Regions from separate parts of the Mesorhizobium sp. M0522 genome, predicted to be linked through region 2. Evidence: riboswitches for the same ligand, from Rfam matches in the RefSeq annotation. Region 2 holds a riboswitch; the other holds the start of a gene.

Region 1 (7,208 bases), on a different contig from region 2:
GCAGGACGACATGCATGGCAAGGTCGGCGGGCGCCAGGCCGCGCTGATTGGTTTGCCAGATGTCGCGGCGGGTAGTCGCGACGATGACCTGGAACACCGGCACGCCGGCGCGGTCGAACAGGGTTTCGACACCGGGCTCGGCACCCGAGGCGAAAGCTGTGGCGGTGATGATGGCGGCAGGCTTCAGGGTTGCGAGCGCGGTTTCGACAAAGGCGAGCGACGCCGGGTCCTTGAGGCTGGAGACGAACAGAGGCACGGGAGCCATGCCGCGGTGGCGCAGGGCTTCGAAAAGCGCGTCGATGGGCGCGACATCGGCGGCGAGCAGCATCGAACGGTAGAAGAGAATTGGCACGACGTCCCCCTTCCCCTCGAGGGTAGGGTGGCCCGCAGGGCCGGGTGCGGTCGTCACGGCAGTGCGCGACGTTTTGTGTAGGCGCGCTTCGGAGAGGACCCCACCCCCGGCCTGCGGCCGGACCCTCCCCTCGAGGGGGAGGGGGACGCCGCGTTCTACTACCCCCAGTCCCGGCTCGTAAAATCCCGCCTTTGGCACGCTAACAGGTTCGGCTACCGCCGCACCCGATCCAGCGAGACTTGCCAGCCTCTGCACCAGCGCCGTCATATTTGCCGGCCCGCCCTCGCGGAAATAGCCAAGCAGGGCGTCCAACTCCTCGCGCGGCAGCGTCGAGCCTTCGATCAGTCGCAAATCCTCGTCGTGGCTCTCGCCCGGTAGGAGCGCCAGCTTGATACCGCGATTTCGCGCGATAACGGCGAGCTGGTCGCAGCCATAGCGCCACCAGTCATAGCCGCCGAGGATGCGGACCAGAATGACCTTGGCGTGGCGGGCGACGCTGTCGATCCACAGGTCGACGGACATCGGATGGCGCAGGTCGCGCAAGGCGGCGAGCCGCATCGACGGCAGGCGGTGCGCATCTGCCTTCCACGCCGCCGCCAGCCCGGCCAGGTCGCTGTCGGTGAAGGACAGCGCCACGACATCCGCAGGCGTTTGCCTGAGATCGACGGGCTCGGCGAGATCGTCGAGCGAGGCGGATGTGGTGGTGAGGATGTGCATCGCGGCTCGTGCCTGGGGTCAGCCGGCGAGGATACGCTCGATGGCCGGGCGGTTCAGCCCTTTCAGGCCGATGACGACCAGGCGCGAGCGGCGGTCGTCTTCAGCGGTCCAGGCGCGGTCGTAATAGTGGTTGACGCGCGGACCGACGGCCTGCAGCAGGAGCCGCATCGGCTTGCCGCCGACTTCGACGAAACCCTTGACGCGCAACACGTTTTCTTCCTCCGCCGCCGTGGCGACCCGTTGTGCGAGCTCGTCCGGGTTGGACACAGACGCGATGTCGATGACGAACGAGTCAAAATCGTCATGTTCGTGGTCGAGCTCGTCGTCGTGGTGGGTCTTGCGATTCTCGATGTCGTCCTCGACGGCGAGGCCGAGGCCGAGCAGCACCGACGGGTCGACCTTGCCTTGCGAAGTCGGTACGATCTTCACCGCCCGCGCAACATGCTTTCCGATCACGGCATTGGCGCGGGCCGCGCCGGCTGTGTCCATCAGGTCGCTCTTCGACAGGATGATCAGGTCGGCGCAGGCGAGCTGGTCTTCGAACACTTCCTCGACCGGATCGTCATGGTCGAGCGTCTCGTCCTGCGCGCGCTGGGCCTGCAGGGCGTCCATGTCGTTGGCTACGCGGCCATCAGCCAGCGCCGGCCCGTCGACGACGGCGATGACGCCATCGACCGTGACGCGGCTTTTCACGGACGGCCACTGGAAGGCCTGGACCAGCGGCTTGGGCAAAGCGAGGCCGGATGTCTCGATCAGGATGTGGTCGACCCTCGGCGTCAGCGACAGGATCTGGTCCAGCGCCGGGACGAAATCATCGGCGACGGTGCAGCAGATGCAACCATTGGCCAGCTCGACGATGTTTTCCTCGGGGCAGGTGTCGATGGCGCAGCCCTTCAGAATCTCGCCGTCGATGCCGATGTCGCCGAACTCGTTGACGATGATGGCCAGGCGCTTGCCTTTGGCGTTTTCGAGCAAATGGCGGATCAACGTCGTCTTGCCGGCGCCGAGAAAGCCGGTGACCACGGTGCAGGGAACGCGCGAAAGGGAGGCAGCGGTCATGTCAGGTCCTTCAAAACGTCAAGGGGAGGGATGCGGGCAACCAGGCCGCGCTTCAGGCAATCGGGACGGCCGCGCCATGGAATGAGCCCATCCGTCGCGGTGGCGAACAGCTTTGCCCCGGTGACGAGATCGGCCCCGCTGGTCGTGGTCAGATCACCGAAGACGTAACTCCAGCAGCCGTCGCGCAGCATGGCCGCGCTGAGCCGGCGCTTGCAATTGCCGAGGCATTCGACGGTGCGGATTTTGATGTTTTCGCTGGAAGCGGCGCGGCGCGTGTCCTCTGCGAGCAGTTCGCCGGCGCGCGGATGAGCGTCCGAACCGGTCTCGTCACGGCAGGACGAGCAGACGATGACGGTAACGCCGGCCGGGGAATCACCATGGCCGGACAATAAATCCGCTGTCTCAGCCGGAAAACTGCTGTCGTGTTCCAAATCAGGCTCCTTGCCCGGAAAACCCGCCAGGCGATCGGATTCTTATGTCCTAGACGGCAGGTCTCCTGGCTCGCGGGTCATCGCCTGGGTGCCGCCTTCCCGGGAATATCCCAGTGGTTTTCGGCCGAGGCTCGTCGCTTACAGTTGCGGGGACAGCCGCGGATTTGAAATCGAGATTTCGCACCGCATTCCCTCTTGGCCCCTGCCGTTGCGGGCAGGGGACCGTCTGGAACGGATTTAGGCTTGTGGAGGCAGTCGTGTCAACGCACGTCTATGACGCGGCGATATCCGCGAGCGGCCGGCCGAGGTCGCCGGCAGCGGTCACCTCGATGCGTTCCAGGCCGAGCCAGCCCTGCATCTGCTTCAATTCTTCGAAAAGCTCGGCTGCGGTTTGCAGCGAGGCGCCGGGCTCCGCATAGGCGGCATGGACGCGCAAGACGCCGGCCGGGCGGTCGGCCCTGAGGTCGACGCGCCCGACGATGCTGTCGCCGAACAGGAACGGCAGCACGTAATAGCCATACTGGCGCTTTTCGGCCGGCGTGTAGATCTCGATGCGGTAGTGGAAGTCGAACAACCGCTCGGTGCGCGATCGTTCGAAGACGACAGGATCGAACGGCGCGAGCAAGGCGCGCGCCTCGATCTTGCGCGGCAAACGGGCGTCCTTGTGGAGATAGGCTGTTTTGTTCCAGCTTTCGACGCTCACCGGCAACAGGTCGCCGGCCTCGACCAACTCCTCGATGCGGCCCTTGATGTCGGCGGGCGAGAGGCGGAAATAGTCGCGCAGGTCTCCTGCCGTGGCGATGCCGTGGGCGCGGGCCGAGATGCGCAGCAATTCGCGGTGAGCATCCTCGGGACGGGGAACCGGTAGCGCGAGTACCGCCGGCGGCAATACGCGCTCCGGCAGATCGTAGAACCGTTCGAAGCCGCGGCGATGCGCCGTGGTGATGCGGCCGGCCCAGAACAGCCATTCGAAGGCGTGCTTGGCATGGCTCCAGCCCCACCAGCCGCCCGAACCCTTCTGGCCTTCGAAAGCCGACGCCGCGATCGGGCCTCGTTCGGCGACCTCGCGATAGATGTCTTCGATATAGGCGGCGTGCTCGCGGCCCCATTTGGCCAGTCCGCTGTACATTTCGTCGCCGCACTCGGCCCGCTGCATGCGCCAGCGCATCAGCGGATAGGTCTCGACCGGCAAGAAGGAGGCTTCGTGCGCCCAATATTCGAAGACCATGCGCTTGCGCGTTACGGCGGCGTCGTCGAGCAGCGCCAGCTTGTAGGGGCCAAGCCGCGAATAGAGCGGCATATAGTGGGCGCGCACCACGGCGCTGACGGAATCGATCTGCAGCAGGCCGGTACGGGCAAGCACGCGGGCCAGATGCCGGCGGTCAGGCGTGCCGGTGGGGCGCGGGTCATTGAATCCCTGTGCCGCGAGCGCAATGCGGCGGGCCATGGCAAGCGAGATTTTTTCCTTCATGAAGGCGGCATCCGGACGATTTTAGACAGAGAAAATGACCTGCGATTCCGTGCCATGCTAACAGGGTTTTGGCGGCATTCATGTCAGGAGAGAAAAGTGGAGTAAAAAGTGAAGGAAATCAAACAGGAGCGGATCGGACCAGTTTTCCCGGATATGCCGTCCAGCACCGCGATTTGAACAAGGTTTGACTTGCTTCGCCGAAAGCGCTGCGCTAACCCTCGCCGCGTTGCAGCATAGAGCCTCCTTAAAACGGTTCAGTGGTTAAACTGTCACGCTTCCGCAAGTGGGTCCGGTGCTGTAATCAGAGTGGATTGGCCGCCAACGGAAACTGCAGCATGAACGCACTTTTAGGTTCGTACCTGCCCATCGTCCTGTTCATCGGCGTGGCGCTGATCGTCGGGCTGGCGCTGCTCGCCGCACCCTTCCTGGTGGCCTATCGCAACCCCGATCCGGAAAAGCTTTCGGCCTATGAGTGCGGCTTCAACTCGTTCGATGACGCCCGCATGAAATTCGACATCCGCTTCTACCTGGTGTCGATCCTGTTCATCATCTTCGATCTGGAGGTGGCCTTCCTGTTTCCGTGGGCGGTGTCGTTCAGCCAGATCGGCATGCTCGGTTTCTGGTCGATGATGGTGTTTTTGGCGGTGCTGACCATCGGCTTTGCCTATGAATGGAAAAAAGGAGCGCTGGAATGGGATTGAACGACAGTTCCGGCACGCTCGTCGCGCCGAAGCCCAAGGGCCTCATCGACCCCAACACCGGCAGGCCGGTAGGGTCTGACGACCCGTTCTTCCTGGAGATCAACAACGAGCTCGCCGACAAGGGCTTTCTCGTCACCTCGACCGAGGCGCTGATCACCTGGGCGCGCAGCGGCTCGCTGATGTTCATGACGTTTGGCCTCGCCTGCTGCGCCGTCGAGATGATCCATACGTCGATGCCGCGCTATGACTCGGAGAGGTTCGGTGTCGCGCCGCGCGCGTCCCCGCGCCAGTCCGACATCATGATCGTCGCCGGCACGCTGACCAACAAGATGGCGCCGGCGCTGCGCAAGGTCTACGATCAGATGCCGGAGCCGCGCTACGTCATCTCGATGGGCTCCTGCGCCAATGGCGGCGGCTATTATCATTATTCCTATTCGGTGGTGCGCGGCTGCGACCGCATCGTGCCGGTCGACATCTACGTGCCCGGCTGCCCGCCGAGCGCTGAAGCGCTGCTTTACGGCATCCTTCTGCTGCAGAAGAAGATCCGCCGCACCGGCACGATAGAGCGGTGAGCGGCATGACCCAGGCGTTGAATGACCTCTCGACCTATCTCGGCGAGAAGCTGATCGGCCGGATCGGCGAGGCGGTGTTCGCCTATGGCGAACTCACCATCTCGGTCGAGCCGCGCGACCTGATCGAGGTGGTGACCTTCCTGCGCGACGACCCGAAATGCCAGTTCATTTCGATCATCGACGTCTGCGGCGCCGATTATCCGTCGCGGGCGAAGCGCTTCGACGTCGTCTATCATTTGCTGTCGCCGAGACAGAATATCCGCATCCGCATCAAGGTCCAGGCCGACGAAGAGACGCTGGTGCCGTCGATCACCGGGATATATCCAGGCGCCGACTGGTTCGAGCGCGAGACCTATGATCTCTATGGCGTGCTGTTTTCGGGCCATCCCGATCTGCGGCGGATTCTTACCGATTACGGCTTTGAAGGCCATCCGCTGCGCAAGGACTTTCCGCTGACCGGCTTCGTCGAGGTGCGTTACGACGACGAAGCCAAGCGCGTCATCTACGAGCCGGTGGAGCTCAAGCAGGAATTCCGCAATTTCGATTTTCTGTCTCCGTGGGAAGGTACGGATTACGTGCTTCCGGGGGATGAAAAGGCAAAGCAGTGAATGGTGAATTGTGAATAGTGAATGGAAAAGCGGGATGGAACGTCCGGGAAAATCAACGACTATCGAGATCTGAACGTATGGAAAGATTCGATGGTATTGGCTGCGGACATCTATCTCGCGACGAAAGCATTCCCGCGAAAGGAAATGTTCGGCATGACATCCCAGATGCGGCGCGCGGCATCGTCGATACCGGCAAATATCGCCGAGGGTTTCGGCCGCGGTCAGCGCAAGCCCTTCGTTCAGTTCCTTCGTATTGCGCAAGGTTCGTTGAAGGAACTGGAAACCCATACGCTTCTTTCGATGAGCGTGGGACTGTTGGACGAGAAGAGTGCAGGGCTGTTGTCGGTCAGGTTCGAGAAGTTAGGGAAGATGATGCGTTCGTTCATTCGATCGCTGGAGGTCGATTCAGGCCAATGACTATTCACCATTCACCATTCACCATTCACGTGGCGCGCGAGCAACACGCTCATGGCTGAAACCTCCGTTCGCAACTTCAACATCAATTTTGGCCCGCAACACCCTGCGGCGCATGGCGTTTTGCGCCTCGTGCTGGAGCTTGACGGCGAAGTCGTCGATCGCGTCGATCCGCATATCGGGCTGTTGCACCGCGGCACGGAAAAGCTGATCGAGGCCAAGACTTATCTGCAGGCCGTGCCCTATCTCGACCGGCTCGATTATTGCGCGCCGATGAACCAGGAGCACGCCTTTGCGCTCGCCGCCGAGCGGCTGCTCGGCATCGAGGTGCCGAAGCGCGGCCAGTTGATCCGAGTGCTCTATTCGGAAATCGGCCGCATCATGTCGCACATCCTCAACGTGACGACGCAGGCGATGGATGTCGGCGCGCTGACGCCGCCGCTGTGGGGCTTCGTCGAACGCGAAAAGCTGATGGTGTTCTATGAGCGTGCCAGCGGCTCGCGCATGCATGCCGCCTATTTCCGCCCCGGCGGCGTCCACCAGGACCTGCCGCAGAAGCTGATCGAGGACATCGGCAGCTGGATCGACCCGTTCCTGAAATCGGTCGACGACCTCGACTCACTCTTGACCGGCAACCGCATCTTCAAGCAGCGCAATGTCGACATCGCGACGGTGTCTCTGGCCGACGCCTGGGCCTGGGGTTTTTCAGGCGTCATGGTGCGCGGCTCGGGTGCGCCTTGGGACCTGCGCAAATCGCAACCTTACGAATGCTATGCCGAGCTGGACTTCGACATTCCGATCGGCAAGAACGGTGACTGTTTCGACCGCTATCTGGTGCGCATGGAAGAGATGCGACAGTCGGCCAAGATCATGCGCCAATGCG
Region 2 (7,208 bases):
GGGGATGGCGGCTTTCGGGACGCTGATCCTGTCGCTCCTGTCCCAAGGGGATGAACTCATCGTCCACAGGACACTTTATGCGAACACGCTTGCCATGGTCGAACAGGCGGTCCCCCGCTTCGGCATCAAGGTCGTCGCGGTGGACCTGTCCGATCCTCAAAATCTCGATGCCGCGATTACCGAGCGGACCCGGCTTGTTTTCTTCGAGACGCCGGTGAATCCGCTGAGCCGCATCCTAGACATCGCTGCCATTGCCGAGCGCGCCCACGCGCGCGGTGTAAAGGTTGCAGTCGACAGCACCTTCGCCTCCCCCGCGCTCCAGCGGCCGCTCGAACATGGGGCCGACCTCGTGCTCCACTCGCTGACCAAATACATCAATGGGCATGGTGACGCCCTTGGCGGGGCGATTCTCGGCGACGCGCAAACGCTCCGCACGCTGCACGAAACGGGCCTGCGCTACATCACCGGCGCAGCGCTCTCGCCCATGTCAGCCTTCCTGATCCTGCGCGGTCTGAAGACGCTCACGCTGCGCATGGAACGGCACAGCGCCACTGCCCTTGCGGTGGCTCAGGCGCTCGAGGCGCACCCGGCGGTGGCATGGGTGAGTTATCCCTTCCTCGACTCGCACCCTGATCAGGTGACGGCGCGAAAGCAGATGTCCCAAGGCTCGGGCATGTTGGCCTTTGGCCTCCACGCTGGGTTCGAGGGCGCGCGCCGGATGATGGACCGGCTCAACTTGATCACCCGGGCTGTCAGCCTCGGCGATGCCGACAGCCTCATCTATCATCCGGCAAGCCTGACCCGTGCTCGTCAGCCGATCCGCAAGGATGCCCATCTGGCCGATGGAGTCGGCGAGGACCTCATGCGTCTCTCGGTGGGTCTTGAAGACGCCGATGACCTAATCGCCGACCTGCGGCGGGCTCTGGACGCCTTGTGATGACCTGTCGTCCGGCCAGTCCTGCGCTCACGCACAAACCTGGAGCCTTGCCATGGCATTCCTGAGTGGTCTTTCCGCGTTTCCCATCACGCCCGCCGATCGTGACGGCCGCGTCGATACCGTTGCTCTGCGCAGGCTGATTGCTCGGCTTGGCGCCGCTCAGGTCGACTCCATCGGTCTTCTCGGCAGCACCGGCACCTACATGTATCTGTCGCGCGAGGAACGGCGACGGACGCTCGCCGAGACCTTGGACGAAATCGCCGGGCGAACGCCGGTCGTGGTGGGTGTGGGCGCGTTGCGCACCGATGAAGCAGTGAGGTTCGCGCAGGACGCCAAGGCCCTTGGAGTTGCCGCGGGGCTGCTTGCGGCCGCCTCCTACACCCCGCTCACTGAGGACGAGGTGTTCGAACATTTCTCGACGGTGGCGTGCGAGAGCGGCCTGCCGATCGTCGTCTACGACAATCCAGGAACGACGCATTTCCATTTCACCCCAGCACTCGTCAGCCGCCTGACAAAGGTGGGTGGGATTGTCGCTATCAAGAATCCGACAGACAAGGGCGATGCGATCAAGAGCCATCTGGCCGACCAGAGGCGCACTGTGCCGGAAGGGTTCTCGATCGGCTACAGCGGCGACTGGAACGCTGCAGAGGCCATAATCGCCGGCGCCGACACATGGTACAGCGTCCTCGCCGGCATCCTGCCCGAGGTCTGCGTGAAGATCGTCACGGCGGCGCAACAGGGCGATGCGGCCGAAGCGCGACGGATCGATGCCACGCTTGCGCCGCTCTGGAGCCTCTTCAAGGAGTTCTCGAGCCTTCGCGTCGTCTATGCACTTGCCGAATTGCTCGACATTTGCCGTGCCGACCCCCCGCGTCCCATCCTGCCTCTGCCCTCAGCAGCGAAGCGCCAGATCGCCGCCGCGTTGGAACGCTTGCCATCGGATGCCAGCCGGTGAACAGCGAACCCGGCGGCCAGTGAAGGAACCTGTCATGTATGTACCCGCGCATTTCGATGAACCGAGCCGAGAAGTCCTTTACGAACTGATCGAGAACAGCGCACTTGGCATGCTGATAACCCATGGCCGGAGCGGTCTCGACGCCAATCAAATCCCCTTCGACCTCGACACGTCACAGGGAGAAAACGGTTCCCTTTATTCCTGCGCGATTAGTACACGTGCCGAAGGAAAGTGCACTTTCTCGCTCGAGTGACTTATTTCAAAGGATGTGATCGCGTTTTGGCACATTCACGGCCCACATGCGGCAGCCGCTAACTCACCACATGGTGAGCAACCAGGAAACCTTCCGGCCTACACTTTCTCCCGGAGCGCGCGTGCTGCAGCAACCATGTTCATGAGGGCAGGGCGGACCTCCTCCCACTTGCGGGTTTTGAGGCCACAGTCCGGGTTTACCCACAGTTGGGCATCGGACAGTCGCTCGCGGGCAAGCATGACGAGATCCGAAATCTCGCCGACTTCCGGGACCCGTGGTGAGTGAATGTCGTAGACTCCGGGCCCGATTTCATTCGGATATTTGGAGCTCGTGAAGGCGTCCAGCAGTTCCATTTTCGAGCGCGACGTCTCAATCGAAATGACATCCGCATCCATTTCAGCGATCGCGTCGATGATCTCGTTGAACTCCGAATAGCACATGTGGGTATGGATTTGAGTCGCGTCCTTTACACCCGTTGAAGCGATCCGGAAGCATTCGACAGCCCAGTCGAGATAGTCGTTCCAATCAGACTGGCGCAGTGGCAATCCTTCGCGAAACGCGGCCTCATCGATCTGGATCATCCTTGCGCCGGACCATTCGAGATCCGTCACTTCGTCGCGGATGGCGAGCGCGATCTGGCGGCATGCTTCGGAGCGGGGTACGTCGTCGCGAACAAATGACCAGTTGAGAATGGTCACTGGGCCTGTGAGCATTCCCTTCACAGGGTTTTCCGTAAGCGACTGGGCGAACTGCCACCAGCGCAGCGTCATCGGATTGGGCCTCGATACGTCGCCGAAGATGATGGGGGGACGCACGTAACGCGACCCATAGCTCTGCACCCAGGCATGCTGGGTGAAGGCGAAGCCGGACAGCTGCTCGCCGAAATGCTGTACCATGTCGTTTCGTTCGAACTCACCGTGCACCAGCACGTCCAGCCCGATCTCTTCCTGCCAGCGAATTGCAGCCTCGATCTCCTTCTTCAGGAAGGTCTCGTAGTCGACATAGCTCAGCTGGCCCTTCGCATGAGCGGCCCGCGCTCTGCGTACCTGCGGCGTCTGCGGGAAGGACCCGATGGTCGTCGTCGGGAACGGCGGCAGCCCGAGCGTGCCGGCCTGGACTCTGGAGCGCTCGGCAAAAGCGCTCTCTCGTCGCTTCATGCTGTCGTCAATGCTGGCGATCCGCCCCTCAACCAGCGGGTCATGGATCTTCGTGGATGTCACGCGAGTGGCGGCAGCCTCGGCAGACGCTTTCAACGCGCCTGCCACCGCATCCCTGCCTTGGGACAGGGCCCGGGCAAGCAACACCAACTCGTCGGTCTTCTGGGCCGCGAAGGCGAGCCACGACCTGATGTCCGCGTCGAGTTCCGTCTCCATGCGCAGGTCGATCGGCACATGCAGCATCGAGCAAGAAGGCGCGATCTCGACGCGGTCCAAGGGCCAGCCGGCGACGATCGGTTTGATGCGGTCGAGAATGGCGGGCAGGTTCGCACGCCAGACGTTGCGGCCATCGATCAAGCCAAGCGAGAGCACCAGATCCTTCGGTGCGAGCCGACCCACCGTTTCCAGCTGCTCGGGAGCGCGCACGAGATCAATATGCAGCCCGGCCAGGGGCAGAGAAACCGCGGTTTCGAGATTGTCTCCCAGCGGCCCGAAATAGGTAGCCAGCATGATCTTCAGCTCGGGCGCGGCTTTCGACAGCTGGCCATAGGCGAATTCGAACGCAGCTCGTTCGTTCGGGTTCAGATCGAGGACAAGCGCTGGCTCATCGATCTGCACCCAGTCGGCTCCCGACAGCTTCAGCCTCTGCACGAGTTGCTCGTAGACGGGCAGCAGCCGCGGCAGGAGCGCGATGGGATCGAATCCTTCGGCAGGCGATTTCGCCAGCTTGAGGAAGGTGACCGGTCCAAGGATGACTGGGCGTGTGTGAATGCCGAGGGCTTTAGCCTCGAGGAAGTAATCAACCGGCTTCGTCGACGAAAGAGCGAACGTTTGATCATCGTTTAGTTCCGGCACAATGTAGTGATAGTTGGTGTCAAACCACTTGGTCATTTCCATCGCGGTTACACCAGGCCGATGAGCCGCATGCTGGTGACCACCGTGCCCACAATCCTCCGTCTGACCTTGGTTGCCGCGCGCCATAGCGAAGTAGATGTCGAGTGGGACCTCGCCGCCATTCCAGGCGTAACGAGACGGAAGGGCGCCGACCATGGCTGCGGTGTCGAGCACATGGTCGTAAAGCGAGAAGTCGTTCGACGGGATTTTCGACACGCCGCGATCGTGCTGCTCTTCCCAACTAGCGGCACGGAGCGCCTTCGCCGTCGTGAGAAGGTCGGCGGCGGAAGATTTTCCGGACCAGTAACTTTCAAGCGCGAACTTCAGTTCTCGCCGACGACCGAAGCGCGGCACGCCGAGCGTTGCTACAGGAATTTGCTGAGAGACAGTCATGCCATACCCCGATGGTTGGGGCGTCGGTGACAAGGAAGGCGCTAGCAGGCCGGCACGAACGCCAGGCTGCAGCGGCCACCGAGACACCCCGCCCATGGACGTAATTCGCCGTGGCAGGTCTCCTGGCTCGCGGGTCATAGCCTCTACCCGTCTTCCCAAGGCTATTCGCCTCAGTGACATGAGTGGGGTTAGCTTGCCGCTAACAGTTGCGGGGGCAGCGCCGGCATCGCACCGGCTTCCCTCTTAGCTCCGCTGCGGCACCGCCGTACGGAGAACCACGACACGGGAGACAATTACAGCAGCTCGCTTCTTTGTCAATGCCGCATAAAGAAATGTTTATGTCGTTATGTTAAATTTCGGTTGGCATGTTGCCAAAGGTCGCCTCGAAAGCGAAAACTGTGGAAGCCTTGAGCGGCCGGTAAATCAAAGCGATGACGCACAGCGGTCCGGGAGGATAGGAGTTCGTCGGCTGCCGGGCGCAAACATACCGGCAAGCGCCGTGGTGCTGCTTCGCGCATCATGCGAACGCCACCTCGGCATCGAACTTCGGCTCCGAGGTTCCGACCGCTTCGTCGGTGATCTGCTCGCGACCATATTCGGCTCAATGGCGAGGCTGTTGCCTAGGAAGCTGTTGGCCGTGATGCCCTCGGTGATACGACACAATGATTTCGAGGGGAGCACCCGAGGCCGGCGCAGCGCGTGTTGCGAAGTGATCGAGGCCAATGTCTCGACCTGCTTGTTCGCAGCCCACCGGCTCAAGGTAACCGGCTCAAACCAACGGGCCAGCTCAAGTCCTGTCCAAATGAGGCCTGAGCGGCAAATCGTCGTGCACGCGCACGGTTTGGCGTTCGATCTTGTGATGCGTCTTGGGCGGGCAATCGCCACGGTGCAGCGCTTCCAGGCGCGCAACGATTTCGGCGTCATCCTGGGTCTGCCTGTTGTTGTGGCGAACATACTCGACCCAGGTTGGCACATGATAGCACTCGGTCCATAGTTCGGGCTTTTCCAGGTCACGCAGCAACGCCCATTGTCTGGCGCCATCTCGCAGCCGGGCTTTTCGCCACGATGTCATCACACTGAGAAATTCTGGGACATCTCTCTGATCGATACGATAATCGACCATCACCATGATCGGACCGCTTCGTGGCCGCAGATCAAGTTGCAGCGTCGGTTCGCTGAACTTGTTGGTCGGATCCAGATTGAGCGTTTCGAAATCCGGCTGACGCAGAACGATGCCCATCAGTCCACCAATCACAAGAACCACGCTGGCGACGAGGAAGGCTCCCGAAACACCTTGGACATCCGCCAGTTCGCCCCAAAGCCAGCTTCCCGCCGCCATGCCGCCGTATGTGGCCGTCTGATAGAGAGACAGGGCGCGTCCAACCACCCACCGCGGCGCCGAAAGCTGCACTGTGACGTTAAACAGCGAGAATGATTGAATCCAGGCCGCACCGGCCGGCATGAGGAGGAGACAGCTCAGCCAAACGTCCTCACTCCATGCCAGAAAGAAGCAGCTGATCGCCAGTATAAAGAACGCACCGCGAATGACCCATTCGTTGGAGAGAACTTCTCGGACCCGCCCAATGAGGAGCGCGCCGCAAATCGCTCCCAGGCCGAAGAAGCCGAGCATCACGCCGTAGGTGACTGCGGTCCCTTTGATCTGTTCGCGAGCGACCAACGCAGGAGAGCCAAAATCACAACGGCGGTGAGGCCGAAAATGAAACTCCGGCACATCACCTTGAGAAGGTTCGGCGACAAGAGCACGTAACGGAAGCCCGCCGCCATCGCACTGCCGAAAGCCTCCCGCGGCAGCGCTTGTCGTGCCCGTACCGCTTTCCACCGCAACAGCGCAGCGATCAGAGCGAAGTAGCAAAAGACGTTAAAGAGGAACGCGAAGGCCGCACCGGCTGTGGCCACGATTAGGCCGCCAATCGCCGGCCCGATGCTGCGCATGAGATTGTAGCTCATGCCGTTGAGCGCAACCGCGCTAGGCAGGTGTTCGCGAGGCAGGATATCCCCCATCGAGGCTTGCCAAGAGGGATCGTGCAATGCCCAACCACAGCCGATCAGGAAGGTGAGACCCAGAAGGATCCAGGGTGTCATTTCCCCCGCATAGGTCAGGAACGCCAGGAAGGCGGATACGCAGACCATCAGCAGTTGCGCAGTCAACATGATCCGGCGACGGTCAAAGTTGTCCGCGAGCGCTCCCGCCGCGAGGGAGAAGATCATGTAGGGGAGGGTGGTCGATGACTGGACGAGCGCCACCATTCCATGGGAGGTGGCGATGCTGGTCATCAGCCAAGCCGCCGCCACACCTTCCACCAGGGTGCCAAGGTTCGAAACGAGTGCAGCCGACCATAGCGAACGGAAGGTCTTGTGCTGAAAAGGAACGAGTGAAGATGTTCTCTTCGCCATTGTGGGAAGCTTCGGGATCGACCGCGGGGCTGGATTTGGTTCGCCTCACTCAACCATGGCCTCGCCGTACAAGCCAAGCTGCCACAGTGGCGCGCCTGCTAACCCAGAAAACTTGGCGGCCTTACAGGCATGCGCAGGACGCGCGAAGCCGCTCAAATCTCCCCAGATGGGTCAGCCATCGAAGACCGGCATCACTTGCCCGTT

What was found. Region 2 has a riboswitch for cobalamin ahead of metE (5-methyltetrahydropteroyltriglutamate--homocysteine S-methyltransferase). Riboswitches for the same ligand answer to the same signal wherever they lie in the genome.
Region 1: linked by a shared signal. The riboswitch ahead of NKI58_RS16910 (DUF1636 family protein) and the one ahead of metE (5-methyltetrahydropteroyltriglutamate--homocysteine S-methyltransferase) in region 2 are both predicted to bind cobalamin.

Annotation. Positions count from the first base shown of each region.
Region 1 covers NZ_JAMYQW010000014.1:26,613-33,820, reverse strand. Annotated here, with positions in the region: gene NKI58_RS16920 (cobaltochelatase subunit CobN) at 1-1,069, opposite strand, end outside; gene cobW (cobalamin biosynthesis protein CobW) at 1,088-2,128, opposite strand; gene NKI58_RS16910 (DUF1636 family protein) at 2,125-2,559, opposite strand; cobalamin riboswitch at 2,598-2,801, opposite strand; gene NKI58_RS16905 (winged helix-turn-helix domain-containing protein) at 2,831-4,030, opposite strand; gene NKI58_RS16900 (NADH-quinone oxidoreductase subunit A) at 4,366-4,731, shown strand; gene NKI58_RS16895 (NuoB/complex I 20 kDa subunit family protein) at 4,722-5,303, shown strand; gene NKI58_RS16890 (NADH-quinone oxidoreductase subunit C) at 5,309-5,911, shown strand; gene NKI58_RS16885 (four helix bundle protein) at 5,933-6,328, shown strand; gene NKI58_RS16880 (NADH-quinone oxidoreductase subunit D) at 6,380-7,208, shown strand, end outside.
Region 2 covers NZ_JAMYQW010000042.1:27,977-35,184, reverse strand. Annotated here, with positions in the region: gene NKI58_RS30185 (trans-sulfuration enzyme family protein) at 1-937, shown strand, start outside; gene NKI58_RS30180 (dihydrodipicolinate synthase family protein) at 990-1,892, shown strand; gene NKI58_RS30175 (FMN-binding negative transcriptional regulator) at 1,927-2,145, shown strand; gene metE (5-methyltetrahydropteroyltriglutamate--homocysteine S-methyltransferase) at 2,244-4,589, opposite strand; cobalamin riboswitch at 4,685-4,884, opposite strand; partial or broken gene NKI58_RS30165 (MFS transporter) at 5,377-7,004, opposite strand.